Linked DNA regions of Formosa sp. Hel1_33_131. The main gene of each other region encodes a partner of the protein of the gene in region 2 in a complex. Links are inferred from orthologs where the notes say so. Each region holds a gene or a part of one and is shown on either strand. Other genes may lie near its edges. The genes, in order: secY and secA.

What was found.
Region 1: the proteins of secA (region 2) and secY are in contact, whole or in part, in a crystal structure (PDB 3DIN), measured with the Thermotoga maritima proteins. The link is inferred for Formosa sp. Hel1_33_131 from one-to-one orthologs. Residues at the interface, in WP_004082002.1 of Thermotoga maritima: Glu261, Ala262, Arg263, Lys300, Ala301, Arg302, Thr303, Ile304, Ile305, Leu323, Tyr324, Asp325, Pro326, Val329, Ser330, Tyr333, Ile336, Lys340, Phe345, Val349, Glu363, Phe364, Tyr374, Ser375, Gly376, Gly377, Glu393, Ile395, Thr482, Ser483; in WP_004081795.1 of Thermotoga maritima: Glu108, Gly109, Glu110, Glu111, Ala236, Glu237, Arg238, Arg239, Ile240, Thr241, Ile242, Gln243, Tyr244, Ala245, Arg246, Arg247, Val248, Thr249, Gly250, Arg251, Arg252, Val253, Tyr254, Gly256, Ala257, Ser258, Thr259, Tyr260, Leu261, Pro262.

What each region holds. Positions count from the first base shown.
Region 1 is NZ_CP017260.1:779,366-795,728, forward strand. Bases 429-3,274 are described here. They hold secY (preprotein translocase subunit SecY), read right to left. Parts: upstream 2,607-3,274; coding sequence 1,251-2,606; downstream 429-1,250. Other genes in these bases: rpsK (30S ribosomal protein S11), read right to left, coding at 429-500; rpsM (30S ribosomal protein S13), read right to left, coding at 512-886; ykgO (type B 50S ribosomal protein L36), read right to left, coding at 889-1,005; infA (translation initiation factor IF-1), read right to left, coding at 1,020-1,235; rplO (50S ribosomal protein L15), read right to left, coding at 2,618-3,070. Outside these bases: rpsD (30S ribosomal protein S4), read right to left, coding at 1-26; more of rpsK, read right to left, coding at 117-428; rpsE (30S ribosomal protein S5), read right to left, coding at 3,275-3,799; rplR (50S ribosomal protein L18), read right to left, coding at 3,807-4,163; rplF (50S ribosomal protein L6), read right to left, coding at 4,174-4,716; rpsH (30S ribosomal protein S8), read right to left, coding at 4,734-5,132; rpsN (30S ribosomal protein S14), read right to left, coding at 5,192-5,461; rplE (50S ribosomal protein L5), read right to left, coding at 5,465-6,016; rplX (50S ribosomal protein L24), read right to left, coding at 6,022-6,333; rplN (50S ribosomal protein L14), read right to left, coding at 6,344-6,712; rpsQ (30S ribosomal protein S17), read right to left, coding at 6,715-6,972; rpmC (50S ribosomal protein L29), read right to left, coding at 6,990-7,181; rplP (50S ribosomal protein L16), read right to left, coding at 7,195-7,614; rpsC (30S ribosomal protein S3), read right to left, coding at 7,636-8,349; rplV (50S ribosomal protein L22), read right to left, coding at 8,353-8,763; rpsS (30S ribosomal protein S19), read right to left, coding at 8,769-9,047; and 6 more genes. UniProt on the Escherichia coli protein: The central subunit of the protein translocation channel SecYEG. Consists of two halves formed by TMs 1-5 and 6-10.
Region 2 is NZ_CP017260.1:217,781-230,993, reverse strand. What follows is about bases 2,073-6,012. They hold secA (preprotein translocase subunit SecA), read right to left. Parts: upstream 5,627-6,012; coding sequence 2,273-5,626; downstream 2,073-2,272. Other genes in these bases: FORMB_RS01060 (DUF2795 domain-containing protein), read right to left, coding at 5,756-5,977. Also shown: FORMB_RS01080 (hypothetical protein), read right to left, coding at 504-1,091; FORMB_RS01075 (hypothetical protein), read right to left, coding at 1,095-1,397; FORMB_RS01070 (hypothetical protein), read right to left, coding at 1,431-1,883; FORMB_RS01055 (cob(I)yrinic acid a,c-diamide adenosyltransferase), read right to left, coding at 6,133-6,708; FORMB_RS13210 (hypothetical protein), read right to left, coding at 6,759-7,289; FORMB_RS01045 (ABC-F family ATP-binding cassette domain-containing protein), read right to left, coding at 7,316-9,175; FORMB_RS01040 (lipoprotein N-acyltransferase Lnb domain-containing protein), read right to left, coding at 9,203-10,381; FORMB_RS01035 (PorV/PorQ family protein), read right to left, coding at 10,381-11,403; pssA (CDP-diacylglycerol--serine O-phosphatidyltransferase), read left to right, coding at 11,569-12,261; FORMB_RS01025 (DUF808 domain-containing protein), read left to right, coding at 12,284-13,165; lptB (LPS export ABC transporter ATP-binding protein), read right to left, coding at 13,172-13,213. UniProt on the Escherichia coli protein: Required for protein export, interacts with the SecYEG preprotein conducting channel.

The DNA.
Region 1 (16,363 bases), 550 kb from region 2 along the record:
GTTTTAGGACCAGTATATCTTGCCATTTCGTTTTGTTTTTGAGAGTGATTGTGAATTAAGGTCTTAAGCTTATCCTTCGACAGTCGTTGATCTCTCGTTTATACTATTAAAATAAATTAAACTCTTCTTCGCTTTGGAGGTCTACATCCGTTGTGAGGAGTAGGAGTTACGTCAATGATTTCAGTAACTTCAATTCCGCTGTTGTGTAAAGAACGTATTGCTGACTCTCTACCATTTCCAGGGCCCTTAACGTATACTTTCACTTTCTTAAGACCTGCTTCTTTTGCAGGGCCAGAAGCGTCCTCTGCTGCTAATTGTGCAGCGTAAGGCGTATTCTTTTTAGAACCTCTAAAACCCATTTTTCCAGCTGATGACCATGAGATCACGTCGCCTTTTTTATTGGTTAATGATATGATAATGTTATTAAAAGAAGCTGTTACGTGTGCTTCCCCCGTAGATTCTACGATAACTTTACGTTTTTTAGTACTTGACTTTGCCATATTACTAATTATTATTTAGTTACTTTTTTCTTGTTCGCAACTGTTTTTCTTCTACCTTTTCTAGTTCTTGAATTGTTCTTCGTACGTTGTCCACGTAAAGGAAGACCCGCTCTATGGCGAATTCCTCTGTAACAACCGATATCCATTAAACGTTTAATGTTTAATTGAATCTCAGAACGAAGTTCTCCTTCAATTTTAAAAGTTCCAACAGCATCACGAAGTCTTCCGATTTCTTCATCGGTCCAATCGGATACTTTAGTACTTTCATCAACTTTTGCTTCCGCTAAAATTTCTTTAGCTCTACTTCTACCTATTCCATAGATATAAGTTAAAGAGATTACTCCTCTTTTTTGTTTTGGGATGTCTACCCCTGCAATTCTAGCCATAATTAACCTTGTCTTTGTTTGAACCTAGGATTCTTTTTGTTTATAACGTAAAGTCTTCCTTTTCTACGTACGATCTTACAATCTACGCTTCTCTTTTTAATGGATGCTCTTACTTTCATCTTTTTACTTCTTGTTAGTATCTATAAGTTATTCTTGCCTTAGATAAATCGTAAGGACTCATTTCCAGTTTTACTTTATCACCTGGTAGTAATTTAATGTAATGCATACGCATCTTACCAGAGATATGGGCGGTCACAACGTGACCATTTTCTAATTCTACTCGGAACATCGCATTTGATAATGCTTCGATGATGCTTCCGTCTTGTTCTATTGCTGCTTGTTTTGCCATGTAGTTATATTGAGCCTATTGAACTGCTTTTCTATTTTTACCTGTTTTCATCAAGCCATCGTAGTGTTTGTTCAACAAGTATGAATTTACTTGCTGCATGGTGTCGATTGCAACTCCCACCATAATTAATAATGAAGTTCCTCCAAAGAATAATGCCCATCCTTGTTGGATATCCATCAAGCGAACAATGATTGCTGGAAACACAGCAATAAGTGCTAGAAACATAGAACCCGGTAGGGTGATTTGTGACATTATTTTATCAAGGTATTCTGAGGTTTCCGAGCCAGGTCGAATTCCAGGAATAAATCCTCCACTTCGTTTTAAATCATCAGCCATCTTATTGGTAGGCACTGTAATTGCTGTATAGAAATAAGTAAAGACAATGATTAAGAGTGCAAACGCAATGTTGTACCATAAACCAAACATACTATTTCCAGCAAAATTAGCAACCAACCATTGACCGACGGTTGAATCTTTTAAGATATCAAGACCTCCTAATAAACCTGGTACAAACATAATTGCTTGTGCAAAGATTATTGGCATTACTCCAGAAGCATTAAGCTTTAGAGGAATGTATTGTCTTGACCCCATGATGTTTTTTTCGTAGCCACCAGAAGCGGTACGTCTTGCATACTGAACTGCTATTTTTCTTACGGCCATGACTAACATGATCGACGCTAAGATAATAACAAACCATATGACAAGTTCAATTAAAATTTTGATTAATCCTCCTTGAGATTGATTCACAGCAGAGTCAAATTCTTGTGCGAATGATAATGGCATGTTTGCAATAATACCTACCATAATCAAAAGTGAGATTCCATTACCAATACCTTTGTCCGTAATCTTTTCTCCTAACCACATTGCAAAAACACAACCGGTTACTAGTATTACTATAGAAGAGAAATAAAACACTCCACCTTGACCTAAAGTGAAAGCTTGTGTACCGCCCATAAGCGCAGGAAGACTTGTTAAGTAGGCTGGTGCCTGTACTAAACAGATCCCAATTGTTAACCAACGGGTGATTTGTGTAATTTTCTTTTGACCACTAGCACCTTCTTTCTGAAGTTTCTGAAGATAAGGAATCGCAATTCCCATCAACTGAACGACAATAGAAGCCGAAATGTAAGGCATAATCCCTAATGCAAAAACCGAAGCTTTTGCGAAGGCACCACCTGTAAATGCATTTAAGAGTCCAAGAAGTCCTGAGTCCGTTTTGGATGCTAAAGATCCTAACTGTGAAGCGTCAATTCCGGGAAGCACAACTTGTGCTCCAAAACGATATACTAGCAACAGACCTAAAGTTAGAAGAATTCTATCTTTAAGTTCTGTAATTTTCCAAACGTTTTTTAATGTCTCTATAAATTTCATTTGTTGGGGTGTTATAGGGTTACAACTTCACCTCCAGCAGCTTCAATAGCCGCTTTTGCTGTTGCTGTGAATTTATGTGCTGAAACTTTTAACTTAGCTTTCAACTCACCTCTTCCTAAAATTTTAATCAATTCATGCTTACGTCCTAAACGCAATTCAACGATTGTTTCAAAATCTAATTCAGATTTAATTTTCTTTTCGTCAACTAACAGTTGAAGGGTATCAAGATTAATTCCTTGATAGTCTTTACGGTTAATGTTTGTGAAACCAAACTTAGGCACACGTCTTTGTAATGGCATTTGACCACCTTCAAAACCTACTTTTCTAGAGTAACCAGAACGAGATTTAGCACCATTGTGACCACGAGTTGCCGTACCACCTTTACCAGAACCTTGTCCTCTACCGACTCTTTTACCTTGACTTTTAACTGAACCTGCAGCAGGTCGTAAATTACTTAAATTCATTTTTCAGTATATTTTAAGCTTCTTGTACAGAAACTAAATGTTTTACTTTATTGACCATTCCTAAAATGTTAGGTGTCGCCTCATGTTCTATCGTTTGACCAATCTTTTTAAGACCAAGCGCTAATAATGTTAGCTTTTGTCTTTGTGTACGATTGATCGCACTTTTTTGTTTTGTTACTTTTATCTTAGCCATCTTGTCGTAAATTAACCGTTAAAAACTTGTGTAAGAGAAATTCCTCTCTCACGTGCTATTGACTTCGCATCTCTTAATTGAAGTAAAGCATCAAAAGTAGCTTTTACAACATTGTGAGCGTTTGAAGATCCTTGGGATTTTGATAAAACATCATGTACTCCAACGGCTTCAAGAACAGTTCTTACAGCTCCACCAGCAATAACCCCTGTACCAGGTGCTGCAGGGATGATGTTTACTCTTGCTCCGCCAAATTTACCTTTTTGTTCGTGAGGCAGTGTCCCTTTGATTAAAGGAATTCTAACTAAGTTTTTCTTAGCATCTTCAATTCCTTTCGCAATTGCACTGGCTACATCTTTAGATTTACCTAAACCGTGTCCTACAACACCAGCTTCGTCACCGACTACTACAATCGCTGAAAATCCGAATGCTCTACCACCTTTTGTTACTTTTGTAACTCTTTGCACACCTACCAAACGGTCTTTTAAATCCAACCCACTTGGTTTTACTAGTTCTGCACTTTTGTATTTTTGATACATAATTTCTTTAGAATTTAAGTCCTGCTTCTCTAGCGCCTTCCGCTAATGATTTTACTCTACCGTGATATAAATAACCACCTCTATCAAAAGTGATGCTTTCAACACCTGCCTTTATTGCTTTTGCTGCTACTGACTTCCCAACTAATGTTGCGATTTCAATTTTAGATCCTTTTGAAGTGCTGATATCTTTATCTCTTGAAGAAGCCGCACTAATGGTTACACCAGTGACGTCGTCTACTAATTGAGCATAAATTTCTTTATTACTTCTAAAAACAGCCAATCGAGGTTGAGACGCTGTCCCATTTACAATTTTACGTATTCTGTTTTTAATTCTTTGTCTTCTATCGTTTTTTGATAATGCCATAACTAACTTATTAAGCTGATTTACCTGCTTTTCTTCTTAATACTTCGCCTACGAACTTAATTCCTTTTCCTTTGTATGGCTCAGGCGCTCTGAAACCACGGATTTTAGCAGCAACTTGTCCAACAAGTTGTTTGTCGTGTGACGTTAATTTGATAATTGGGTTTTTCCCTTTGTCTGAAACTGTCTCTACTTTTACTTCAGGAGCGATGTTCAAAACAATATTATGAGAAAATCCTAAAGCTAAATCAAGTTTATTTCCTTGATTAGATGCTCTATATCCAACTCCTACGAGTTCTAATTCTTTTGACCATCCAGTAGTAACACCTTGGATCATGTTAAAAATTAAAGCTCTGTAAAGACCATGTTTTGCTTTGTGATCTTTATGTTCAGAAGAACGTTCTAAAATAACATGTCCTTCTTCTATTTTAATACTTATAGCAGAGAATTCTTGAGTTAGCTCCCCTAGTTTACCTTTAACCGTAATAAGGTTATCCGTTATATCTAAGCTCACTCCTTCTGGAATCGCTACTGGGTTTTTTCCTATTCTTGACATTTCTTAAATCTTTAAAATTAGTAAACGTAACACAATACTTCGCCACCAACATTTTCTCTTTGAGCCTGCTTTCCTGTCATCACTCCGTGAGAAGTTGAAACGATTGCAATTCCAAGGCCATTAAGAATACGTGGATGATCGCTAGATCCTGAGTATTTACGTAAACCTGGTTTACTTATTCTTTGGATTTTTTTGATTACAGGTTCTTTGGTTTCCTTATTGTACTTGAGTGCTATCTTGATAGTACCTTGTACAGTAGTGTCATCAAATTTGTAACTTAAAACATATCCTTGATCGAATAATATTTTTGTAATCTCTTTCTTTAAATTAGATGCAGGAATCTCTACAACTCTGTGATTTGCACGAACTGCGTTTCTAATTCTTGTTAAGTAATCCGCTATTGGATCTGTATACATAGTGTATTAATTTGCGGTTTTGGTTTTCTATTATTAGAACCTGAAACCAATTTATAATTTTACCAACTTGCTTTTCTAACGCCGGGTATTAATCCATTGTTTGCCATTTCTCTGAACATAACTCTTGAGAGTCCAAACTGACGCATATATCCTTTTGGACGACCCGTTAGTTTACATCTGTTGTGCATACGAACTGGTGATGCATTTACAGGTAATTTTTGCAATCCTTGGTAATCGCCTGCTTCTTTTAACGCTTTACGTCTGTCCGCATATTTTGCAACTACTTTTGCTCTTTTTACCTCACGGGCTTTCATTGATTCTTTAGCCATAGCTTAATTCTTTTTAAAAGGGACCCCTAATTCTGTTAATAATGATTTCGCTTCTTTATCGGTATCGGCGTCGGTTACAAATGTAATGTCCATTCCCGAGATTTTATTGACTTTATCAATATTTATTTCAGGAAAAATAATTTGTTCCGTAACTCCTAAATTGTAGTTACCTCTACCGTCAAATCCATTTGCTTTGATTCCGTTGAAATCTCTAACACGTGGAAGCGCAGATGTTACTAAACGATCTAAAAACTCATACATTTTTTCGCCACGTAAGGTTACTTTAACACCAATTGGCATTCCTTTACGTAGTTTAAAAGTTGCAACATCTTTTTTAGATATTGTTGCAATTGCTTTTTGTCCAGAAATTTTAGTGACCTCTTCTATTGCATAGTCGATTAACTTCTTGTCTGAAACAGCCGCACCAACACCTTTAGATATCACTATCTTTTGCAGTTTTGGAACTTGCATTACATTTTTATATCCGAATTCTTCTGTAAGAGCCGACATTACTCTGTCTTTATACTCTTGTTTTAATCTTGGAATGTATCCCATAATTCTTAAATTACTTCGTTAGATTTCTTTGAAAATCTTACTTTCTTACCGTCTTCCATTTTAAACCCAACTCTCGTTGTTTCACCTTTTGCAGTTAACAAAGATAAGTTTGATATTTGGATTGACGCTTCTTTTTCAACGATACCACCTTGAGGGCTTTGAGCACTAGGCTTCATGTGTTTTTTCACCATGTTTACCCCTTCAACGATCACTTTATTTTTTTCTATTAATACTTTCACAATTTTACCTTCAGAACCTTTATGGTCTCCAGCAATAACCCTTACGGTATCTCCTGATTTTATTTTGAGCTTTCCCATGTTTCTTAAATTAAAGCACTTCTGGTGCTAATGATACAATTTTCATGAATTGCTTATCACGAAGTTCTCTTGCTACTGGTCCAAAAACACGTGTTCCTCTCATTTCACCAGTAGGATTCAAAAGAACACAGGCGTTGTCGTCAAATCTTATATAAGATCCGTCTGGACGTCTTACTTCTTTTGCAGTTCGTACCACTACGGCTGTTGAAACTGCTCCTTTTTTGATGGTTCCGTTAGGAGTCGCATCTTTAATAGTAACAACAATTTTGTCACCAAGGGATGCATATCTACGTTTTGTACCACCTAGAACACGAATGGTTAATACCTCTTTTGCTCCAGTGTTATCAGCTACTTTTAATCTTGATTCTTGTTGTACCATAATTATTTAGCTCTATCAATGATTTCTACTAGTCTCCAACATTTAGATTTACTTAAGGGTCTTGTTTCCATGATCCTTACAGTATCACCTTCGTTGCAGTCGTTTTGCTCGTCGTGTGCTACGTACTTTTTAGTCTTTAGCACGAACTTTCCGTACATAGGATGTTTTACTTTTTTCACTTCAGAAACCACTATTGATTTCATCATTTTGTTACTTGTAACAACGCCTACACGTTCTTTTCTTAAATTTCTTTTTTCCATCTTTCAGCAGAATACAATTATTGCACTTCTCTATTTGTTAACTCCGTTGCCAACCGTGCTACAGATCGTCTTACAGATCGTAATTGGATTGGATTTTCGAGTGGTGATATTGCGTGGGTCATTTTCAGATCCGCGTAAGTCTTTTTCGTATCACTAAGTTTCTCTTGTAACTCAGCTGTCGATAGTTCTTTAATTTCAGATTGTTTCATAATATCAATAAAATTAAGCTTCGTAGTCTCTAGCGATTACAAATTTGGTTTTAACTGGTAATTTTTGAGCTGCTAAACGCAATGCTTCTTTAGCAACGTCAAGTGGCACACCACCAACTTCAAATAATATTCTTCCTGGTTTCACAACAGCTGCCCAATATTCAACGGCACCTTTTCCTTTACCCATCCTTACTTCAAGCGGCTTTTTTGTGATTGGCTTGTCTGGAAATATTTTTATCCATAACTGACCTTCTCTTTTCATATGGCGTGTTGCAGCGATACGAGCAGCTTCAATTTGACGTGAAGTTAAAAAATTTGAATCGAGTGATTTTATACCAAACATTCCGTTAGAAAGTTGATGTCCTCTCTCGGAGTTTCCTTTCATTCGTCCTTTCTGGACTTTACGAAATTTTGTTCTTTTTGGTTGTAACATTTTCTTTTAATTTATAAAAAATTACTTTCTACGGCGAGGTTTCGAGTTCGATGAACGGTTTCCTTTGTCTTGTCCTTTTGAAAGACCTACTAAAGGAGATAATTCACGTTTCCCATATACTTCACCTTTCATAATCCATACTTTGATCCCTAATCTACCATAAGTAGTATGGGCTTCAACTAAAGCATAGTCTATGTCAGCTCTAAATGTTGATAAAGGAATTCTTCCATCTTTATAATGTTCGCTACGTGCCATTTCAGCACCATTGAGACGACCACTAATTTGAATCTTTATTCCTTCAGAGTTCATTCGCATCGTGGCTTGAATGGCCATTTTGATTGCACGTTTGTAAGAAATACGATTTTCAATTTGACGAGCGACACTCGTTGCTACTAAAAACGCATCTAGTTCAGGACGCTTAATCTCAAAGATGTTTAATTGAACTTCTTTATTTGTGAGTTTTCTTAATTCTTCTTTCAACTTGTCTACCTCTTGACCGCCTTTACCAATAATGATTCCAGGTCGAGCCGTTGTGATAGTAACGGTTACAAGTTTAAGAGTTCTTTCGATAATCACTCTAGATACACTAGCTTTTACTAAACGAACAAAGATGTACTTTCTGATTTTATCATCCTCAGCAAGCTTGTCTCCGTAATCGTTACCTCCGTACCAGTTAGATTCCCATCCTCTGATGATTCCAAGGCGATTTCCTATTGGATTTGTCTTCTGTCCCATTTATTAATTGCTTTGTGTGTTATTTTTAGCTCCAAGTACGACTGTAACGTGATTGGATCTTTTTCTAATTCTGTGTGCACGACCTTGAGGTGCTGGACGAAGTCTCTTTAACATGGAACCTCCATCTACTGTGATTTCTTTTACAAAAAGATCCGCATCTTCAATGTTTGCATCTTCGTTTTTAGATTGCCAGTTAGCGACAGCCGATAGAACTAATTTTTCTAAACGACGTGATGCTTCTTTTGAACTAAATCTCAAAACGTTAAGTGCCTTTTCTACCTTTTCGCCTCTTACTAAATCAGCTACTAAGCGCATTTTTCTTGGTGACGTAGGACAGTTATTAAGCTTTGCAAAAGCGATTTGCTTTTTTCCAGCTTTAATAGCGTCTGCCATTTGTTTTTTACGACTTCCCATAGCTCTTATTTTTTACCTTTATTTTTAGCACCTGCATGTCCACGGAATGAACGTGTTGGTGAAAATTCTCCTAGTTTATGACCTACCATGTTTTCAGTAACATATACTGGTACAAATTGGCGGCCGTTGTGTACTGCAATTGTTTGTCCAACAAAATCCGGTGTAATCATACTGGCTCTAGACCAAGTTTTGATAACTGTTTTTTTGTTAGCGTCTACATTAGCAGCGACTTTTTTCTCTAACTTATAATGAACGAAAGGTCCTTTTTTTAATGATCTTGCCATGTCTTATTATTTCTTTCTACGTTCTATAATATACTTATTACTTGCTTTGGTCTTAGAACGGGTTCTAAATCCTTTAGCAGGAATACCGTTTCTTGAACGTGGATGTCCACCTGATGATTTTCCTTCACCACCACCCATTGGGTGATCGACTGGATTCATAACAACTGGTCTTGTTCTTGGACGTCTTCCTAACCAACGGCTTCTACCTGCTTTACCTGACACCAATAATTGGTGATCCGAGTTAGATACAACTCCGATAGTGGCGTTACATCCTAGCAATAGTAAACGCGTTTCACCAGATGGTAATTTTACCGTAGCAAATTTACCGTCTCTTGCCATTAATTGTGCAAATGCACCAGCACTACGTGCCATAACAGCTCCTTGTCCCGGACGTAGTTCGATACAAGAGATGATGGTTCCTAATGGAATTTGACTTAAAGGCATTGAATTCCCAACCTCTGGAACAACATCTACACCTGACACCAACTTTTGACCTACTTGAAGACCGTTTTGTGCAATGATATAGCGTTTTTCACCATCTTGGTAATTCAGAAGCGCAATAAATGCAGTTCTGTTTGGATCGTATTCAATAGATTTCACTTCGGCTGGAATCCCAGCTTTTTCTCTTTTGAAATCGATGATACGATATCTTTTCTTATGACCTCCACCGATATAGCGCATGGTCATTTTTCCTTGACTGTTTCTACCACCTGAACGTTTTTTCGGAGCTAATAAACTCTTCTCCGGCTTATCAGTAGTAATGGCATCATAGCCGTTTACTACTCTAAATCGCTGTCCTGGGGTGATTGGTTTTAATTTTCTTACTGACATGTTTGTCTAATTAGATATTAGCGTATAAATCAATCGTTTCACCTTCCGCCAGTTGTACAAGTGCTTTTTTAACAGCATTTGTTTTACCATGTTGAATCCCCGTTTTTGTAAACTTGGTTTTTCGATCTGGACGGACATTTATTGTACGAACTTTTTCAACAGAAACACCGTAAGCAGCTTCCACTGCTTTTTTGATTTCTACCTTGTTCGCCTTCGTATTCACTTGAAAGCTGAAGCAGTTTCTCAACTCACTCGCTTGTGATGCTTTCTCTGTGATTATTGGTTTAATTAAGATACTCATGGTTTTCTTATTTACTTAAATTCGTTTCAATATTCTTTAAAGCGCTTTCAAAAAGCACTACTTGATTCGCGTTTAATATTTTATAAGTACTTATTTCTGAGTCTATTAAAACTTCAGAGCCCTTTAAATTCCGCGAGGACAAATATACATTATTATTTGAGCCACCCAAGACAAATAAAGACTTTTTGCTATCAAGGTTTAAGGCCTTTAATACAGCTGTAAAGTTCTTTGTTTTTGGAGTGTCAAATGTAAAGTCTTCTATAACCGTAATTGATTTTTCAGAAGCTTTTATTGTAAAGGCCGACTTTCGTGCTAAACGCTTTACATTTTTATTTAACTTGAAGCTGTAGTTTCTAGGTCTTGGACCGAACATGCGACCACCACCTCTAAAAACACCAGACTTGATACTTCCCGCACGGGCTGTACCAGTTCCTTTTTGCTTCTTGATCTTTCGAGTACTTCCCGAAATCTCAGCTCTTTCTTTTGACTTGTGCGTTCCTTGACGTTGGTTAGCAAGATATTGCTTAACATCTAGGTAAACCGCATGATTGTTTGGCTCTATAGCAAATACATCGTTAGAAAGGTCTGCCTTTCTACCTGTATCTTTTCCGTTTAAATCTAAAACTGCTACTTTCATTATTTCTGAATGATTAAATAAGCGTTTTTAGGACCAGGAACACATCCTTTGATCACAAGTAGATTTTTTTCAGTTACTACTTTTAAAACTCTTAAATTTTGAACTTTAACTGTGTCGGTTCCCATACGTCCTGCCATTTTCATTCCTTTGAAAACTCTAGCTGGATACGAAGCCGCACCAATAGATCCTGGTGCACGTAAACGGTTGTGCTGTCCGTGAGTCGCTTGACCCACACCTGCAAATCCATGACGTTTTACAACCCCTTGAAATCCTTTACCTTTTGAAGTTCCAGAAACATCAACAAATTCGCCTTCGGCAAAATGCTCTACTGTTATGGTGTCTCCTAATTTGTACTCCTCATCAAATCCTTTAAATTCCGCGACTTTTCTCTTAACAGAAGTACCTGCTTTTTTGGCGTGACCTAAGTCAGCTTTCGTAGCACTTTTCTCTGTCTTGTCATCGAAACCAAGCTGAAGGGCTGAATAGCCATCAACTTCTTCGGTTCTGACTTGGGTAACAACGCATGGCCCAACTTCTATAACGGTACATGGCATATTTTTACCATTCGCGTCGAAGATGCTGGTCATTCCGATTTTTTTTCCTATTAACCCAGACATATTTATATATTTATTAATTAACTCTTTTTATTCCAAAACAAAGGGTCAAAATACGTTTCAACCCTGAATTGTATTTTTTCCGTTTTTCCCTTGCACTCAGCTTGGGACATGTAAATCGCTGATTTTCAGCAATTATATCAAAAATTAAGGTGGTGACCTATGTTTTTCGAGCTGCAAATTTAGATAAATTTAATCTATTCACCTAAATTATTTAGAAATTATTTTAAATGCGCCTACACTTCCTTCTGTTTTGAGAATACAGATATAAAAGGTGTTGGATGGAATTGTATGACTTAGGCGAATGGTTTCACTCGTTCCAATCTGTTGATTTGGTTTATCGATGAGGCGTTTTCCGGTAAGATCAAAAAGATAAACATCGGTATTTTTTGGAGCCTTTGAAATATTTTTAATTATAAGTTGTTGATTGTCGATCAAAACAGTAAAGTCGGGTGTTAGGTCTGAAATATCAGAAGGCTCAAATCCAAGGGTACTTGTTATAAGGTGGTTTATATAGTAATCTTGCACTTTTTGAATCCAAAAATGATCGTCTGTCAATGTCGCTCCAGGAGCCACTGGATCTCCAATTCCATCGGTACTGTCTCCTACACCAGCTCCCATAAGCACTAGTTTCACACCTATATCATTGAGTTCTTCAAAATGATTTCCGAAAGTGACATGTTTACTAGTGGGGTTAGAAATTAACTTTGGATCGTTATGTTTGTTTTGAGAAAAATAATCAAACCGTGCTTGATCATTTGAAAAATCGATTTCATCGCCAAAGAAAAAAGGGGATGCAGAATCTTCATAATATTTTGAAGTATTTGGGAGTGTTGCAAAGTTGGTGCCGGTGTACTCATTAATAGTTGTAGAGCCGTTTATGTGTCCTACGGTAATTTGCCATAATATAACATGAACCCCAGCTTCTTCAAATAAAGCCCTGACAAAAGCGAAGTAATTGAGCCAGTGGTCATTATTCCAAAACCAAGTCCAAGAAGATGGATCGGCAGGGTCGCTTGCATTGCTATAACCCAACGCATCGAGACCATATTTATCTATGGAAATAAAATCTGCATTATGGCTCATGATCCCCATTCTTTCACTATAACGATAAATATCAATTGCGGTCTGTTTTATCTTTTGTAGCTGCGTTTGAAAATCACCACCTCCAACTCCGCTAACATTGTCTGTTTCTCTAATAATTCCGCGGACTCCTGCAACATTCGGCTTTGCCCATAAGTTCATTTGCCACCCAAATTCTAAATTCAAATTATCATCAATTCGTTTTTTATTGATTTCAAAGTTGATGCGTTCTACAAGCGATTTAAGGGTTCCAGCATTGGTTCCAATCGTTGTTGCACCTACAGCAGTTGCCAAGGTTTCAGGTTCTGAATTTTGTTGCATATACCCTAAGAAATCGGGCTCAAAAATGACTCCAAAAAACTCATCGCCTACAATGTCTCTTACTTGATTTAAAAACAGCTCTAAGTTCTCAAAATAGGCTGTCATATAGGTAGGAGACTGAATGTGTTCTAGATTTGTAGTGTATGATTCTCCTCCATCAGGGATGTTATAAAATATAAAAACAGGCATCAGCCCCATCTTTAGACTGTTTCTTGCAAACTTCATGACTCTATCTGGTTGCCATGTGTTCCAACCGATTAATGGCCCTCCATTTATATACGTATATCGAACGTCCATTCGATTGTTGAGCATTAAATTAGTGTTGTTGATGCCGTTATTAAAGAAGTTTACATCGTCGGGGATATCTTCAGAGACAGAGCCTATAGAAATATGAGTGGGGTATCTAGGCACGGTGCCATCTGCATTATCAATTCGGAGTCCGATGTAATACTTGTCGCCATCGGATGTTGTGATTTCTAGACCGGTTCTCCCTGGATTATTGGAGTTGACGGTTAGTTTAGAATTTGCAAAAGAAAACTGAGTCAGTGTTAAATCCCGTGATTTGACACTTGTAATGGTTTTATCAAAAGTAAAAACTTTGGTAACACCTTCTAAACCTTTAAGTTGATAGGGCAAATTGGCAAATAGAATCGACTCTTTAGAAGGGTCTATTATTTCATATTTTAAATACACATAATTAGAAGTCCCCATATCATCTGTAATTCCTAATCTTAAATTAGTGATTCCATATTGAGAAGGCGTCCAAGAAATAGAGGTTGCCGTGGCGCTAGCAGAAGATGTGATCGTTGTGAATTCATCGTATAAGGATATGCTTTGTATCGGTCGATCTGTTTGGCTGGCTGTAAAATGAATGACTATGGGGGTAAAATTTAATTGAAAAAACCTTGAATCAGATTCTGGAGTTGTTAATGCAATGTTTGGAGGCTGGTTCTTCGCCACTTTAATAGCTCCTATAAGTTCGGAACTTAAATTAATACTATTTGTACCTTCTATTCTAATATTGTAGTCTGTGTAAGCATCTGGTATAAAATCGTAGGTGTATTGATTATTTGCACCAAGGGTCATGTCAAAAGACTGAAATGTGCTTTGGCTAAATTTTTTGATGAATACTTTTGTAGTGCTAATTGGAAAATCAACATCTACAATTGTGGCTAAAATATTGATGGTCTGCAGAGTGGGTTGTATAAAAGTTTTAGCACCTTCAAAACTTGAGGTTAATACTGGTGGTTTTACACAAATTCCTAAAAAAACATAGGCATCAGATTGGTCTGGAGTCACAGTTCCAACAATAGGGTAGGATGTTCTATACAAGCCTTCATTATACACTACATTTACATTTCCTACATAATTATCCGGTTTGGACACCCAATCTATAAAGTCATCACAATTGGTTTGAATTGTTAAATTGGCTGGGACACAAGTACCTATATTTGTCCATAAAGCATTTGTGTTGGGTGGATTTCCGCCACTAGTTACATAGGCTGTGTTTTCGTATATAAATCCATTATAATAAACTGTGCTAGGAGTCCCTGAGGTAAATGGGTAGTTTCTTGTACTATACCAATTTGGCGCCGCACAATTTGAATTATAGGCTTCGAGGCTAAAAACGACAGTTGCTATATTAGCGTTTTCATCTTCAACAAAAGCCGTAATTGTGGTGATTCCATCTAGAGCTGGCGTCCAAGAGGCTCTATAGTTATTATTGACATAGCTCGCATATACAGCTTGTGAATTAGCTGTTGTTTTATAATAGACCTTTTTTGGTGGTAAATTCCCGTTTACTTGGGCATTAAAAACTAAACTGATGGGTTGGCTCGCTGTATAGTAGGAGAGACTTCCATCTGCTGGAGAAACCAAACTAATAGAGGGTGGCACTTGTCTGTTAATAATAATTGAAGCATTATAAAACCCCTCTTTATTAGATTGATTGGTCGCTTTAAAAACTAAGGTGTATGCGCCATAGGTTGTAGGAAGCCAATTATAATCATAAGTACCAGCTGTAACTGTTGATTCGGAAAGTACTGTACTTACAACATCCACTCCGTCTTTTTGAATTGTAATTAAGACCTCTGTAATATCAACCCCGAAATCTTGAACTGTAGCAGTTGCTAAAATATTTTGAAGCGGATCCATCGTATAGTTTTGTGAGGCCGAGATATTTGATGTGACTGTTGGTGGCTTCACACAAACACCTTCAAAAGTATACGCATCATGTGAATCTGGTCTCACATCTATATTAATATAATATTTAGCTTTATATAACCCATTATTATAACTTACCAGGGCATCTGTTGGAAAGCCGGTTGTGGCACCAGGTTGTGTAACCCAAGCGGTCGCAGACGCACAATCTGCATCCGAAGCAACAGGGACAACACTGCTGGTACAAGCCCCTAGTAACGTCCAAGCAGGATTTACATCTGGTGCGGCAGTATTAGCGTTCACATACCCTGCGTTTCTGTAAACGTTATTAGTATGATATACATGATATCCGATCGAATAGTTTCTGGTTGCATCCCAGACAGGGACTCCGCAATCATTTCCAAATTGGGCAAATGTAAAATAACTCACAAACAGAAATACCAAAGAGATAAAAGATGTTTTCATTTTAGAAGAAATTGAGGGTTAGGTTTGGGGTTACTTTTTAAGGATTTTTTTATAAAATATACCAGACTCCGTTTTTAGTTCCATTATATAAAGGGTACTTTCAAAGGCACTTAAATCGATACTAGAAGTGTCGGGGTTTAATTTATGATATAACCTATTACCTTTGATATCGAAAATATTTATTTCGTTGATTTTGTGTGGAGATTTAATTGTTATACTGTGTTCTAAAGGGTTTGGATAGACTTTTGGCACTTCACTCTTAACTTGGTCATCAACACTGAACGTTGAACTAAAATAATTGAAATAATCTGTAGAGAATTCATACGCAGAGGCACAATTGGCTGCCGCATCCCAGTTAACAGACCATGTCATCACCCCTCTTAAACCTGGATGTGGGCCATTTTGCAATGTGTAACTCCTCCCTGAAAAGGTTGTTCCAAACCTCAAATAACCCAAGGCTTTGATCGTCTCTGAAGGTTGTAAATATCCTCCGGCAGGTGCCGCTGCTGGGCACGCTGGAATACCAACCATAATTTTTGAGGCTGGTAATCCCGGAAAATTAAATCCTGTTGAAGCTACATTAAAACCTGTGATTAACATATCTGACATAGACGTTAGAAAATCGGGGGTTGCTTGAGAATACGCTTGTCCATCTAATGCAGTGACAGATCCCGTATTATAAAGTTGCACCATCACTAAATCTAATTCAGAACGCAAGTTATGAATCACTGGTAAAAAAGCTCCAGCCGTATTGGTATATGTTGAGCCCCCAACCTGAACGTAAAAGGTTTCAGGAGCACATGTTAAAATAAGATTAGCTCCATAATGTGCCTTTAGTTCTTTAAAAGCATCTACTACATTTTTAAGTTTTGGAAACGCAGAGATTCCTGTATATGAAAAATCG
Region 2 (13,213 bases):
ATAATATCGGAATTCATAAAATCAATTTAGTCTTTATTCATTTTTTTTAGAAAGTATGGTTTTGTCAGATTTCTGAATATTACATAAATAACTATAAACGCTATTACAATTATGGCTCCGCTTGTGCTTGTTTCTTCTTTAGGAATTCCGCCCAATAGATAGAGTAAAGTTCTTATCCCAACCAAAACAGAAAGTATTATCATAATTCCGTAAAAGAAATTGATGGTTTTCCATAGATATTCAAATAATACTTGCTTATCGTATTTGTCTAACATTTCGGTTTTCTCAAATTACTCCCAACGGTTTTGTATATGATTTGGCGTGTTTGGTAGATTGGCTTGCGAGTGATTTGGCAGCAGCTGTGCTGCGTGAGAATCAGATAGGCAAGCGAAGCTACGTTTACGTTTTATTCATATAATTTACTTTGTCTAAGTTAAGCAAAATTGTTGATGCTTTTAGTTCAGCCACGCTGAATTATATACGTTGTTATGTGCTGGCTTTTATTAATTTCCAGTAAATCTCTTCAATCGAAATCCTCTTTTTGCAGATTGACTCGCTTGAAAGTAATTTATTGGTATAGAATATAATTTTGAAATTGATTCCAATATTGGGCTTATTTTATCATATCTCATCTTGTCATTTTTTAGAATCAAATGATAAAAAGACGCCCAAGTTATTGCAGCATCATTAAAAGAAACATCGTTTTCAAATCCAATTAATGAATAACATTTACAAAATGGAAATAATTCCTTTGCTAAATTTTTGTTTACAGAAGAGCAAGCAGATATGAATAATCGTTTATAGTCTAAAACTGGTGTTACAAATTCAGAAAATAAATCAAAATCGATAGAATTTAAGGTTGTCTCAATAGATTCTTCACTCCCATGACATGAGAAATGAAGATACCTATATTCTGTTTCTTTAAAAATTTTCAGGACTTCTTCCAATTCCTGTGAAGTCCGAATATAATAATATTGCGTTTTCACACCTCCTAACTTTAAAATTCTTGAAAGAAATTTACCTTCATAACGGTCAAGTTTTTCATCCCTAAATTCTAGGCTCTCAATTATAAAAACTCCTTTTTTAGGCATTATTTAATCTTTTAGAAAAGGTGAATCCTTTGTGATAGTAAAGCTTTGATTTCTATAATTTAGATTTACTGTGTCTGCAAATTCAAGTCCAGCTTTCAATGTGCCACGTAAAGTTTCTATACAAGTAAAAAATGCTATTTGCACCGCATATTTTAATGTGTCTTGTGACTCAACTTTTTGAGGATTATTCAAAGCGTTTTCACAACATTCTTCAAGCATAGCTTTATGAAGTGGATGAATATTTTCAAGAGGTATTTTATCGTCAAAATCTTTAGTTACTAAATCGTATAATTCTTTTACTTCCATAGTCTTTTACGCTCGTTATAAATTATTGGTTAATTAATAGCCACCTTTTAAAGAAAAGCTTATATCATTTATTTTAACTGTTCTGTTTCCAGAACTAACTTTTCCTGACAAATTATAACCGATTATATTATTTCCAATTGAACTAACCTTTCCTGATAAATTATATCCAATAGTTACATTGCCAATCGAACTAACTTTTCCTGATAAGTTGTAATTAACCGGAATATTTCCAATAGAACTTATTTTTCCTGACAAATTATAATTAATTACAAGGTTTCCGATAGAGCTAACTTTTCCTGATAAATTATAATTAATCACGATATTTCCAACAGAACTAACTTTTCCAGAAATATTATATGATGTGTTGCCATCAAGTTCTATACTTGAGATTTCTCCAACTGAATTAAGAGTTATTTCTCCATTTTCATTACTTAAGGTCACATTAAAAGTGCCCGTTACGTTTACATTTACTTTTTTTAATTTCATATTTAGATTCTAATTTTATCAAGAAAATATCGAATTATTATACTTTCAAATTTGCCCAATTTAAATATATGCATAAAATTTAATGTTAAGCACGTATTTTTTTCAGCTTGCACATAACTCGTTATATGTCAACAAAAGGGTGTATTAACGGATATATATCCCGGGATAACACAATGTTTTAGTTGTTATTATACGTAACTGATTTTAGCGCAAACATCTTGCTTGCCCCCGCATCTAAAATTCAAATAAAAAAATCGCTTACATTCGGTTAAGCTGCTTATGAAGATTCAGATCTGGGGATTAAAATCTGTTGTAATGTTATAAAAAAAATCACGTACATCCAAAGATACACGTGATTTTAACAATTCAGTTCTGTAAGTTAAGGCTGCTTACTCATCGATCAGCACCCATTCTCCTTTGGCAATCAGTGGTTCTGCTTGCTTGTATTTCGTAGTTTTTTTCTCGCCACTCATCACGTGCTTAATGGTCACACGATCGTTACGTCCAATTTTGGGTTGGTCCCTCGTAATCGTTTCCACCACTTGTGGTTGACGTTGCGTATTCCCAGCCGCTCTTGATTCCGCAGAACGCTCGTCTAAGTTTTGGATGTTCTCTTTAGAGGTTTGTGTTTTCTCACGTCGGCGTGTTTTTGCTTCTTGAATCACATTAGCCGTTTCTTGTGGAATTTCTCCTTTAAATAAGAAGGAAATCACCTCTTTATTCACTTGGTCAATCATGGACTTAAACAGTTCAAACGACTCAAATTTATAAATCAATAAAGGATCTTTTTGTTCGTGTACCGCCAATTGTACCGATTGTTTCAACTCGTCCATTTTTCGTAAATGAGTTTTCCAAGCATCGTCAATAATCGCTAACGAAATGTTTTTCTCAAAATCCGTTACCAACTGTTTTCCGTTGGTTTGATAGGCTTTTTCAAGATCGGTGATCACCTGTAAGGATTTTACACCATCGGTAAAAGGCACCACAATACGCTTGAATTTATCGCGCTGTGTCTCATATACATTTTGAATCACTGGGAATGCCAACTCTGCATTGCGCTCCATTTTGGAAATGTAATGTTGAAAGGCATTTTTATATACCGTTCCTGCAATGTCTAGAGCTGTCATGCTTGAGAACTCATCCGCCGTCACAGGCGAACTCATTGAGAAATAACGAATCAGTTCAAACTCAAAGTTTTTATAATCGTTGTTGGCTTTATTCTCCTCTGTAATAATTTCAGACGTGTCATAAATCATATTCGCCAAATCGACCCGAAGACGTTCTCCAAACAAGGCGTTGTAGCGACGTTTGTACACCACTTCACGCTGAGAGTTCATCACATCATCATATTCCAATAGACGCTTACGCACTCCAAATTGATTTTCCTCTACTTTTTTCTGAGCACGCTCAATAGACTTAGAAATCATGGAATGCTGAATCACTTCGCCTTCTTCAAGACCCATACGGTCCATCATTTTGGCAATGCGTTCGCTTCCAAAAAGACGCATTAGATTGTCTTCTAAAGACACATAAAATTGTGAGCTTCCAGGATCTCCTTGACGTCCTGCACGTCCACGTAACTGTCTGTCCACACGTCGCGAATCGTGACGCTCCGTACCTACAATCGCCAATCCGCCTGCGGCCTTCACTTCTTCAGACAATTTGATATCCGTTCCACGACCTGCCATGTTGGTGGCAATGGTCACTTGTCCGGGCTGTCCCGCTTCTGCCACAATATCCGCTTCTTTTTTATGCAATTTTGCATTTAAGACGTTGTGAGGAATTTTGCGTATGCTCAACATTTTTCCTAACAACTCACTAATTTCTACATTCGTTGTTCCAATCAATACCGGACGTCCTGCTTTTGATAAGGTCGTCACTTCATCAATAACGGCATTGTATTTTTCACGTTTGGTTTTATACACTAAATCTTCGCGATCGTCTCTTGCAATCGGACGGTTGGTCGGAATTTCGATCACATCCAATTTATAAATCTCCCAAAATTCACCTGCTTCTGTCACCGCTGTACCTGTCATTCCAGACAGCTTGCGGTACATTCTAAAGTAATTCTGTAAGGTTACTGTCGCAAAGGTTTGTGTTGCCGCTTCAATTTTTACATTTTCCTTAGCTTCAATCGCTTGGTGCAATCCATCACTGTAACGACGCCCGTCCATAATACGACCGGTTTGCTCATCCACAATCATGACTTTATTTTCCATCACCACATATTGAATGTCTTTTTCAAAGAGGGCATAGGCTTTTAAAAGTTGATTGAGCGTATGAATGCGTTCCGATTTGATTCCAAACTCTCTAAACAATTCTTCTTTGAGTTCGGCTTCTTTTTCAGTCGGAAGATTTTGAGTTTCAATTTTTGAAATTTCCATGCCAATTTCAGGCATCACAAAAAAGTCAGGGTTGTCTTTTCCAGAAAGGTATTCGACGCCTTTATCAGACAATTCAATCTGATTGTTTTTCTCATCAATCACATAATAGAGTTCTTCATCCACTTTGGGCATTTCTCTATTGTTGTCTTGCATATAGAAATTCTCCGTTTTTTGAAGGAGTTGTCTGATTCCTTCTTCACTTAAAAATTTAATTAATGCTTTGTTTTTTGGAATTCCTCTAAAAACACGTAACAACTGGAATCCACCTTCTTTGGTCTCTCCAGCAGCAATCATTTTTTTAGCATCCACTAACACCCCTGTAAGGTATTTTCGTTGAACGCTAACAATGTCTTCTACTTTTGGTTTTAACTCTACAAATTCATGACGATCGCCTTGAGGAATGGGCCCTGAAATAATCAAGGGTGTTCGGGCATCATCAATTAAAACAGAATCAATTTCATCGACAATCGCATAATGGGGTGGACGTTGCACAAGATCATCGGGCGTATGCGCCATATTATCTCTTAGGTAATCAAATCCAAATTCGTTATTCGTACCGTAAGTAATATCGGCATTGTAAGCGTTTTTACGTTCTTGAGAATTCGGTTGGTGGTAATCGATACAATCAATACTCAACCCATGGAATTGAAAAATGGGTGCCATCCACGCACTGTCTCTTTTTGCTAAGTAATCATTCACCGTTACCAAGTGAACTCCTTTGCCTGTGATCGCGTTTAAATATACTGGCAGCGTTGCTACGAGTGTTTTACCTTCTCCTGTGTGCATCTCAGCAATTTTCCCTTGATGCATCGCGACACCGCCTATAAGCTGCACGTCGTAGTGCACCATATCCCAAGTGATCGGTTTTCCAGCGGCATCCCAAGAATTGGCCCAAAAGGCTTTTTCGCCATTTAAAGTGACATAGTCTTTAGTCCCTGAAAGTTCTCGGTCAAAAGGACTGGCAGTCACCTCAATTTGTGGATTGTTCACAAAACGTTTGGCAGTTTCTTTGATGACAGAATAGGCTTCAGGAAGAATGGCATCTAAAACTTCTTGCGTTTGTGCATATACTTCATCTTTCAGACCATCAATTTCCAGATAGATTTCTTCTTTTCGGTCGATATCCTCCGTGGTGTCTGCTTCAACGTACAATGTAGCGATGCTATCTTCAAGTGCTTTGCAAGCCTCGGAGATCGTCGATTTGAATTCTTGAGTCTTCGCTCTTAGAGCATCGTTACTCAAGGCAGCAGTGGCTGCTTCAAATGTTTTTATTTTGTGGACGATTGGCATGATTGCCTTCACGTCTTGTTTGGATTTATCTCCAACGAATACTTTTAGTACCGAATTCAGTAAACTCATTTTTGGGTTTTATTTTAATAATCTTTAATTGTAAAGACAGTCAAAGATACAGTTTGTTGTTATTTTCTTTGTGAAATAAAGCAAAAAAAAAGCCTCATTTGAGACTTTTTTAAATAATTTTTGAGTTTTTTAATATTCATCTTCATTCCAAAGATAATCTTCATCTGATGGATAATCAGGCCAGATTTCTTGAATGGAGTCGTATGAATCCCCTTCATCTTCAATAGATTGTAGGTTTTCCACAACTTCTAGTGGAGCTCCTGTTCTTATAGAATAATCTATCAATTCATCTTTAGTGGCGGGCCAAGGCGCGTCACTTAGGTAAGAGGCAAGTTCAAGTGTCCAATACATGTGTTGAAATATTTAATTTTTGCAAAAATAATTTTTTACATGAAAAAATCAAGTAAAAAAGCATTTATTTCTTCAATAAAGTTATGAACGTTTAATTACCATCTGATAAACTAAAAAATTGTTAGACAGTGATTTGTAATAATTGGCTTCCTAATTTAGGAGGGTTTATTAGGAATCCACTTGATTTCCTCCGCTTCTAACTCTTTAGACAATTTTCGTGCCAACACAAAAATGAAGTCCGACAAGCGATTCAAATAAATAAGTACTTCGGGTTGGGTGGGCTGATCTGCGTTGAGTTTAGAGACATTTCTCTCGGCACGGCGACAAATACAGCGTGCAATATGACAGAATGACACGGTTTGATGACCTCCGGGCAAAATAAAATGGGTCATTGGAGGCAATGCCAAATTCATCGCATCAATTTCGGTTTCTAAAAATGCAATGGCATCCGCTTCTAGAAAAGTGATTCCGAGACGTTTTCTTTTAGATTCATCCTTCAGTTTCTCTGGATCGGTTGCCAAAAGAGAACCAATGATAAACAATTGGTTTTGTATTTTAATGAGTGTTGTTTTGCTGTCCTTTGAAATCGCCTGATCGCGGATCAAACCAAGGTAGGAGTTCAACTCATCGACGGTGCCGTAGCAATCTATTCTCAAATCATGCTTTGGTATTCGGGTGCCTCCAACAAGTCCCGTGGTTCCTTTATCTCCTGTTTTTGTGTAGATTTTCATACGTTATTTTGAGCTATAAAGTTAAAAGTAATATTTCAATCACCAAGTAATTAGAGCCTTATTGTGAAATGTTCTTTGGGTTGTTCGGTTCTAAAAAACAACAGTCCCCAATAAAAGGCGTCAATAGACACAGACACTTCCGACTGAGATTTTAACTGATTCCAGTGTTCAAATCTGGTTTTAGTTCCCCGTATGGAAGGGATAAGGATCAAGGAATCTCTGTCGTAAATTTGAAACAAGACAGATATCGAGTGCAATTCAATGGTTTTTAAATCGAGATAAATCAAACAAGGAGTTTTTAAAACTTCTTGCTTTTTATTGATTAAATCGTCAATCGTTTTGAATGTAGATATGTTTTGTACCAGATTTAAGGCATGTTTAAATTTTGGATCAATGGTGTCAGGGACAAAACAGTTCTCAAACTTAAAATAAGCGCCTAAGCGTATTAAGAACTTTGACTTTGAATCCTTTGAAGAAAGCTGTTGATAAATATTGTAGTTTGTGTGGTCATAAAAACAGTTGGTAAGCAAACCAAACACAAAAGGGGAGTGGACGCCATGTTGATTTTTGGAGTACCACAAAAATTTAATATATGATAACAGTCGGTTCAATTTAGTTTTTCATTTAACTCTAACCACCTTAGTTCTTTTTCTTCTATTACATCATTTAAGATTTTCAATTCGTCAGAAAGCGCTCCGATAGTGTCCATATCAATCTCTGGAACGAGGAATTTAGCTTCCAATTCTTTTTTGTCAAACTCAAGTGATTTCAATTTGCTCTCTAGATTTTTGAGTTCTTTTTGTTCGTTAAAACTTAATTTAGCTTCGGATTGACCCTCTGTAGAAACCTTTGAAGCTGTTATTTTTTTGGGCTCTGCCGCCACAGGCGTACTGTCTTCATAAGTTCTGAAATCGGAATAATTTCCAGGGAAATCTTCCACCATACCTTCGCCACGAAACACAAATAAATGATCGACAATTTTATCCATAAAATAACGGTCATGCGAAACCACTAACAGACAGCCCGGAAAATCGAGTAAGAAGTTTTCCAAAACATTCAGCGTAACAATGTCTAAATCATTGGTCGGCTCATCGAGAATTAGAAAGTTAGGATTTTGAATCAATACCGTACATAAATACAGACGTTTTCGTTCGCCGCCACTCAGTTTTTCTACAAAATCATATTGTTTTTTTCGACTGAATAAAAAGCGTTCAAGCAATTGTTGGGCACTAATTTGCTTGCCTTTCATCAGAGGGATGTATTCCCCAAATTCACGAACCACATCAATGACCTTTTGCATTGGTTTCGCTTTGATTCCATCTTGTGTATAATAGCCAAACTTGATGGTTTCTCCTTGAATGATTTTACCACTATCGGGCTTTAACCCCCCAGTAATCATGTTCAAAAACGTCGATTTTCCTGTCCCATTTTTACCAATAATTCCAATCCGTTCTCCACGTTGAAATACGTATTCAAATTTGTCTAAAATGACTTTTTCCTCAAACGCTTTAGAGACTTTGTAAATCTCTAAAATCTTACTTCCCAAGCGTTCCATGTTGATTTCCAACTGAACTTCATGATCGTTTCGACGTTTGTTGGCACGTTCTTTTATTTCATAAAAATCATCGATTCTGGATTTAGATTTGGTCGTACGTGCTTTTGGCTGACGACGCATCCACCCGAGTTCTTTTTTAAAGAGTTGTTTGGATTTATTAGTTTCAATCGCTTCACGCTCAATACGCTCTTCTTTTTTCTCGAGGTAGTAAGAGTAATTTCCTTTATAATTGTAAATACAGCCTTCGTCTAATTCGATAATTTCGGAACAAACGCGCTCTAAAAAGTACCGGTCATGCGTAACCATAAATAGGGTGATGTTTTCCTTCGCAAAAAACGATTCCAACCACTCAATCATTTCTAAATCCAAATGGTTTGTCGGCTCATCTAAAATAAGTAAATCGGGTTTGCTTAAAAGGGTATTGGCCAATGCCAAACGTTTTTGCTGTCCTCCAGAAAGTTCACTCACTTTTTGGTTTAAATTTTCAAGTTTTAACTTGAAAAGGATTTGTGTGTATTGGGTTTCAAAATCCCAAGCTTGGTAGCGCTCCATATCATCAAAAGCTGTTTGATAGAGATTGCTGTCCTCTGGATTTTCAAGTGCTGCATGGTAGGTGTTGATGACTTTTAAAATCGGATTGTCCGAATTAAAAATTGTTTCCTCAATCGTCAGGGTTTGATCTAAAACAGGTTCTTGCGATAAAAAGGTGGTTCGCAGTCCTTTTCGATAAATGATTTGCCCCGTATCGGGGGAATCTTTTCCTGAAAGAATATTTAAAATAGACGTTTTTCCGGTACCATTTTTGGCAACAAATGCTATTTTTTGATCTTTATGAATACTAAAAGAAAGGTCTTCGAACAGATTAAGTTCGCCGTACGATTTCGATATATTTTCTACGTTGAGATAATTCAAAATTTTGTTTTTGCAAAGAAAGGATAATTATATACGAATTGCAGCCTTGAAATGATGAATTAAAAATAAATATCGCACAGAAATAGCAATCAGAAGTGGAATCAATCCAATCGCAAAGGATTGTACGCCTGTGATCCAATGCAGCCCCATCAGAGATAGAAGTACTACAAGGAATTTCAGATAGCTCAGCCCACGATTGTTTAACCTCGATTTACGGATGGACGGAAGGAATAAAAGATTCAGAGCGCAGGCCCATAAAAGGTTGTAGTTATAAGCGGTTGTTTGATGGTCGGTTGCAAACCAAAGCAGCAATAAAAACACACCAATGCAGCCCGTAATGGCAAATAAACTCACGTCAAGCCATTTGCTGCGCGTGTTGTTTTTGTAATCGTTATAAGTGATGAAGAGCATGATAAGGGCTAGAATTCCCAAGATGAAAAGCGGACTGCTAAAAAAGTCACTTTTTGTAATAGCATCAGAAGGGCTCAGTGTTTTTGAGGCAGTCACTAGTTTTGAATCGTCTGTTTTTAAACGTGAATTTTCAAGCAGTTGGTGTAAATATTTAGGCAAAAACATGTGTTCTTCAACGCTGGCAATCTGGTCTATTTTTGAACCCAAGGCAATATCAATTCCAAGGCTTCCCCATGAATTTTGATTCAAATCGGAACGAATTAAATTTCTAAATGAAAACTGTTTAAAGGAAGGAGCAGGGTTATACACGACTTGGTAGTCGAGTGTAGTTTCAATGCCATCTTTTATTTTTGTAGCACAATTGTTATAGAAAAAATCATAGGGGTAAGTTTTATTTTCTGGTTTGATATTTTCTTTTAACAACTTATAAAACGCAGTTTTTTGGTCTGAACTTAGGTTTAAAACTTGCTCTTTAACACTTCGGTTTTGATATTGATAGTACCCAAAAAAGGTTTCAAATTTGTATTGACTCATTTGATAGTCAAGTTTTCCTTGCGCAAATTTCAGATAAAAATTTTCTGTTTCAAAGTCATACCGACCGTAGTCAAACACAATGTCAAATTTGTAAACAGGATCTTTGATCCGAATCGCATTGTGTCCAAAAGCATCGTTTAAAGAAGTGCCTGGTCCAATGGTCAGAATACTGATTTTGGACTCTGTCGTCAACTCAAGCTGTGCATTTACAGAGAAGCTTATAAATATAAGTAAAAGCGTAATTAATTTTTTAAAGTTCATTATCTAAAGATGCTTAAATCGATTTTGAGAGAAAATACATTGGAGTATAAGGCGGCACTTTGATCGCCAATATCCGTAAAGGCGTAGTCTAAGTATATGCCATTATATTTAAATCCGACGCCAAAATTAGGTTGAAAGGTTAAAGGCGTAGAGTTGTCAAGTTGTAATTCATTTTGAAAATTTCCGACACCAGCTCTAAAAAACACCAGATCCGTATATCCAAATTCAAGACCTAGAGCGGGATTGATACTGACAAAAGAGGAGGAGATCACATCGTTGTTTTCTTCAAACCGACAGATTAGATCCACTTCAGTTCTCAGTGTGTAATCGTAATTAAAGGTAAAGAGTTTCGACATTCCAAGTTGCAATTTAGGAAGTGTGAGCTCCGTGGCTTCAGGTTCTTCTTGGTTTTGTCCTGGGATGGCATCTTTAATATCTTGTAACCGTTCCTCGTTAATAGCCCATGCATTAAAGGTGGTCGTGACGTCTCTTGCCATCAAACCAAATTTCCAATCATTGGATTCAAACTGAATTCCTAAATCCAAACCAAATCCCCATGAGCTTGCAAAATCCCCTATAATACGTCGAATCACTTTCGCATTGACACCATAATTCCATCCGGGAACAGGGAGTTTTCTCGCAAAAGAAAATGTGAGTGCATAATCTGCTGCCGAAAATAAATTAATCCGATCGTAATTGATCACGCCTTGTTGGTCTATAAGTTTTGTAGTATCTAAAATATCATCGACTCCAAACCGAATTAACGAAAGCCCGACTGCTGTGCGGTCGTCTAAAGGCATGGCAAAAGCAATGTAATTATAGTTGGCAATATTGGCAAAATAACTGGAGTGCATGATGGCAGCCTCACTGTCTTCTAAATGCACCAAGCCCGCAGGATTCCAGTAGCCAGAGTTCACATCATCTGAAGATGCGACCACGGCATTGCTCATTCCCAAAGCAGACGCATCGACCCCAATATTCAAAAATTCATTTGAATATTTTCGAGCGCTTTGAGACACCATTAGGAGGGGTGTCAAAATTATTAAGACAAATTTTAATATTTGCAAGGGCTTTTTTTAAATGAACTGATAAACACTAATGTAAACTCTATTTTTTTTTAGATATTGTTGTTTATTTACTGAAAACAAAAATAGTTTATTATTTTTACTAATTAAATACAATTTATCGTGAAATCATATATCCCTCATTTTATTACATTATTAAATCTATTCTCTGGTTGTGTGGCCGTAATTTTTGCTTTGGAAGGCAATATGAAACTCACCGCCTTGTTTGTCTGTCTGGGTATTTTCTTTGATTTTTTTGACGGACTTCTGGCTCGTAAATTAAATGTGGCAAGTGAACTTGGAGTTCAGTTGGATTCTCTGGCTGACATGGTTACCAGTGGTTTGGTACCCGGTTTGGTACTCTTTCATTTATTAGGTTTAGCGCCACAGCTCTCTTGGGAAACCTACAATTTACTCCCTTATTTTGGGTTGTTAGTGACCTTGGCATCGGCATTCCGTTTGGCAAAATTTAATATCTCTACCAATCAATCAGATGCGTTTATTGGATTGCCAACTCCCGCAAATGCGCTCTTGATTATTTCTTTGCCCTTAATTTTAGAGTATCAACACAGCGATGCAATCAATGTCATTATTTTAAATCCTTGGTTTCTTATCGCGCTGACCTTGGTGAGTTGTTATTTGTTAAATGCACCGATTAAGCTGATTGCCTTAAAATTTAAAACATGGAATTTTAAAGACAATGCCTCACGTTATATATTGATTATTTTATCCTTAGTGCTTCTTGCTATTTTTCAATTTGCAGGGATTCCGCTTGTAATTATTGCATACATCCTTTTGTCAATCGCCTCGAAGTAATTATTAAATAAACACCTCTTTTATGGCTTCAGGCTTTTTTGCATTATTGGATGATATTTCGGTTCTTATGGACGATGTACTCGTGATGAGTAAGGTATCGGCTAAAAAAACAGCCGGCATCCTTGGCGATGATTTAGCCGTCAATGCAGAAAAAGCATCTGGCTTTGTGTCTTCTAGAGAATTGCCTGTGTTGTGGGCCATTACAAAAGGCTCTTTTTTCAATAAACTGATTATTTTGCCTTTTGCATTTTTACTCAGTGCATTTTTACCTTCGGTAATTACATTTATATTGATTTTAGGAGGGCTTTATTTAGCCTATGAAGGCGTTGAAAAGATTCTTGAATACACCGTTCCACACAAACATACGGTTGTTAAGGGAGCTTCTGAAGCAATGTCTGAAATAGAAATTTTAGCCTTAGAAAAAAAGAAAGTAAAATCAGCGATTCTGACGGATTTTATCTTATCCATTGAGATCATTATCATTGTTTTAGGAACTGTACTGGATCAGTCGATAACGATTCAAATTACTGTGGTGAGTATGATTTCCATGATAGCAACGGTTGGGGTGTATGGGATTGTGGCACTCATTGTGCGTATGGACGATTTTGGATTGAAGTTAATACAAATGAGTAAGGGCAAAAAAAACAGCGTTCATTTTATAGGAGTGACCTTAGTGAATGCGTTGCCAGTAGTTATTAAATCGTTATCGGTCGTTGGTACGGTTGCGCTTTTGCTCGTATCGGGGGGGATATTCATTCACAACATCGAAATTTTTCATCACCTTTTAGAAAGTTTCCCAGGGGTTTTAAGGGATTTGATCTTTGGACTCAGCGCAGGAATCATCACCCTTTTAGTGGTGAAACTATCGAAGCGGGTTGTAAAACCGTTTTTGAAAAAAGCTTAAGGGGTTTTAAAACTCTAATTTCTTCTTACGTAACTCAAAATTTTGACC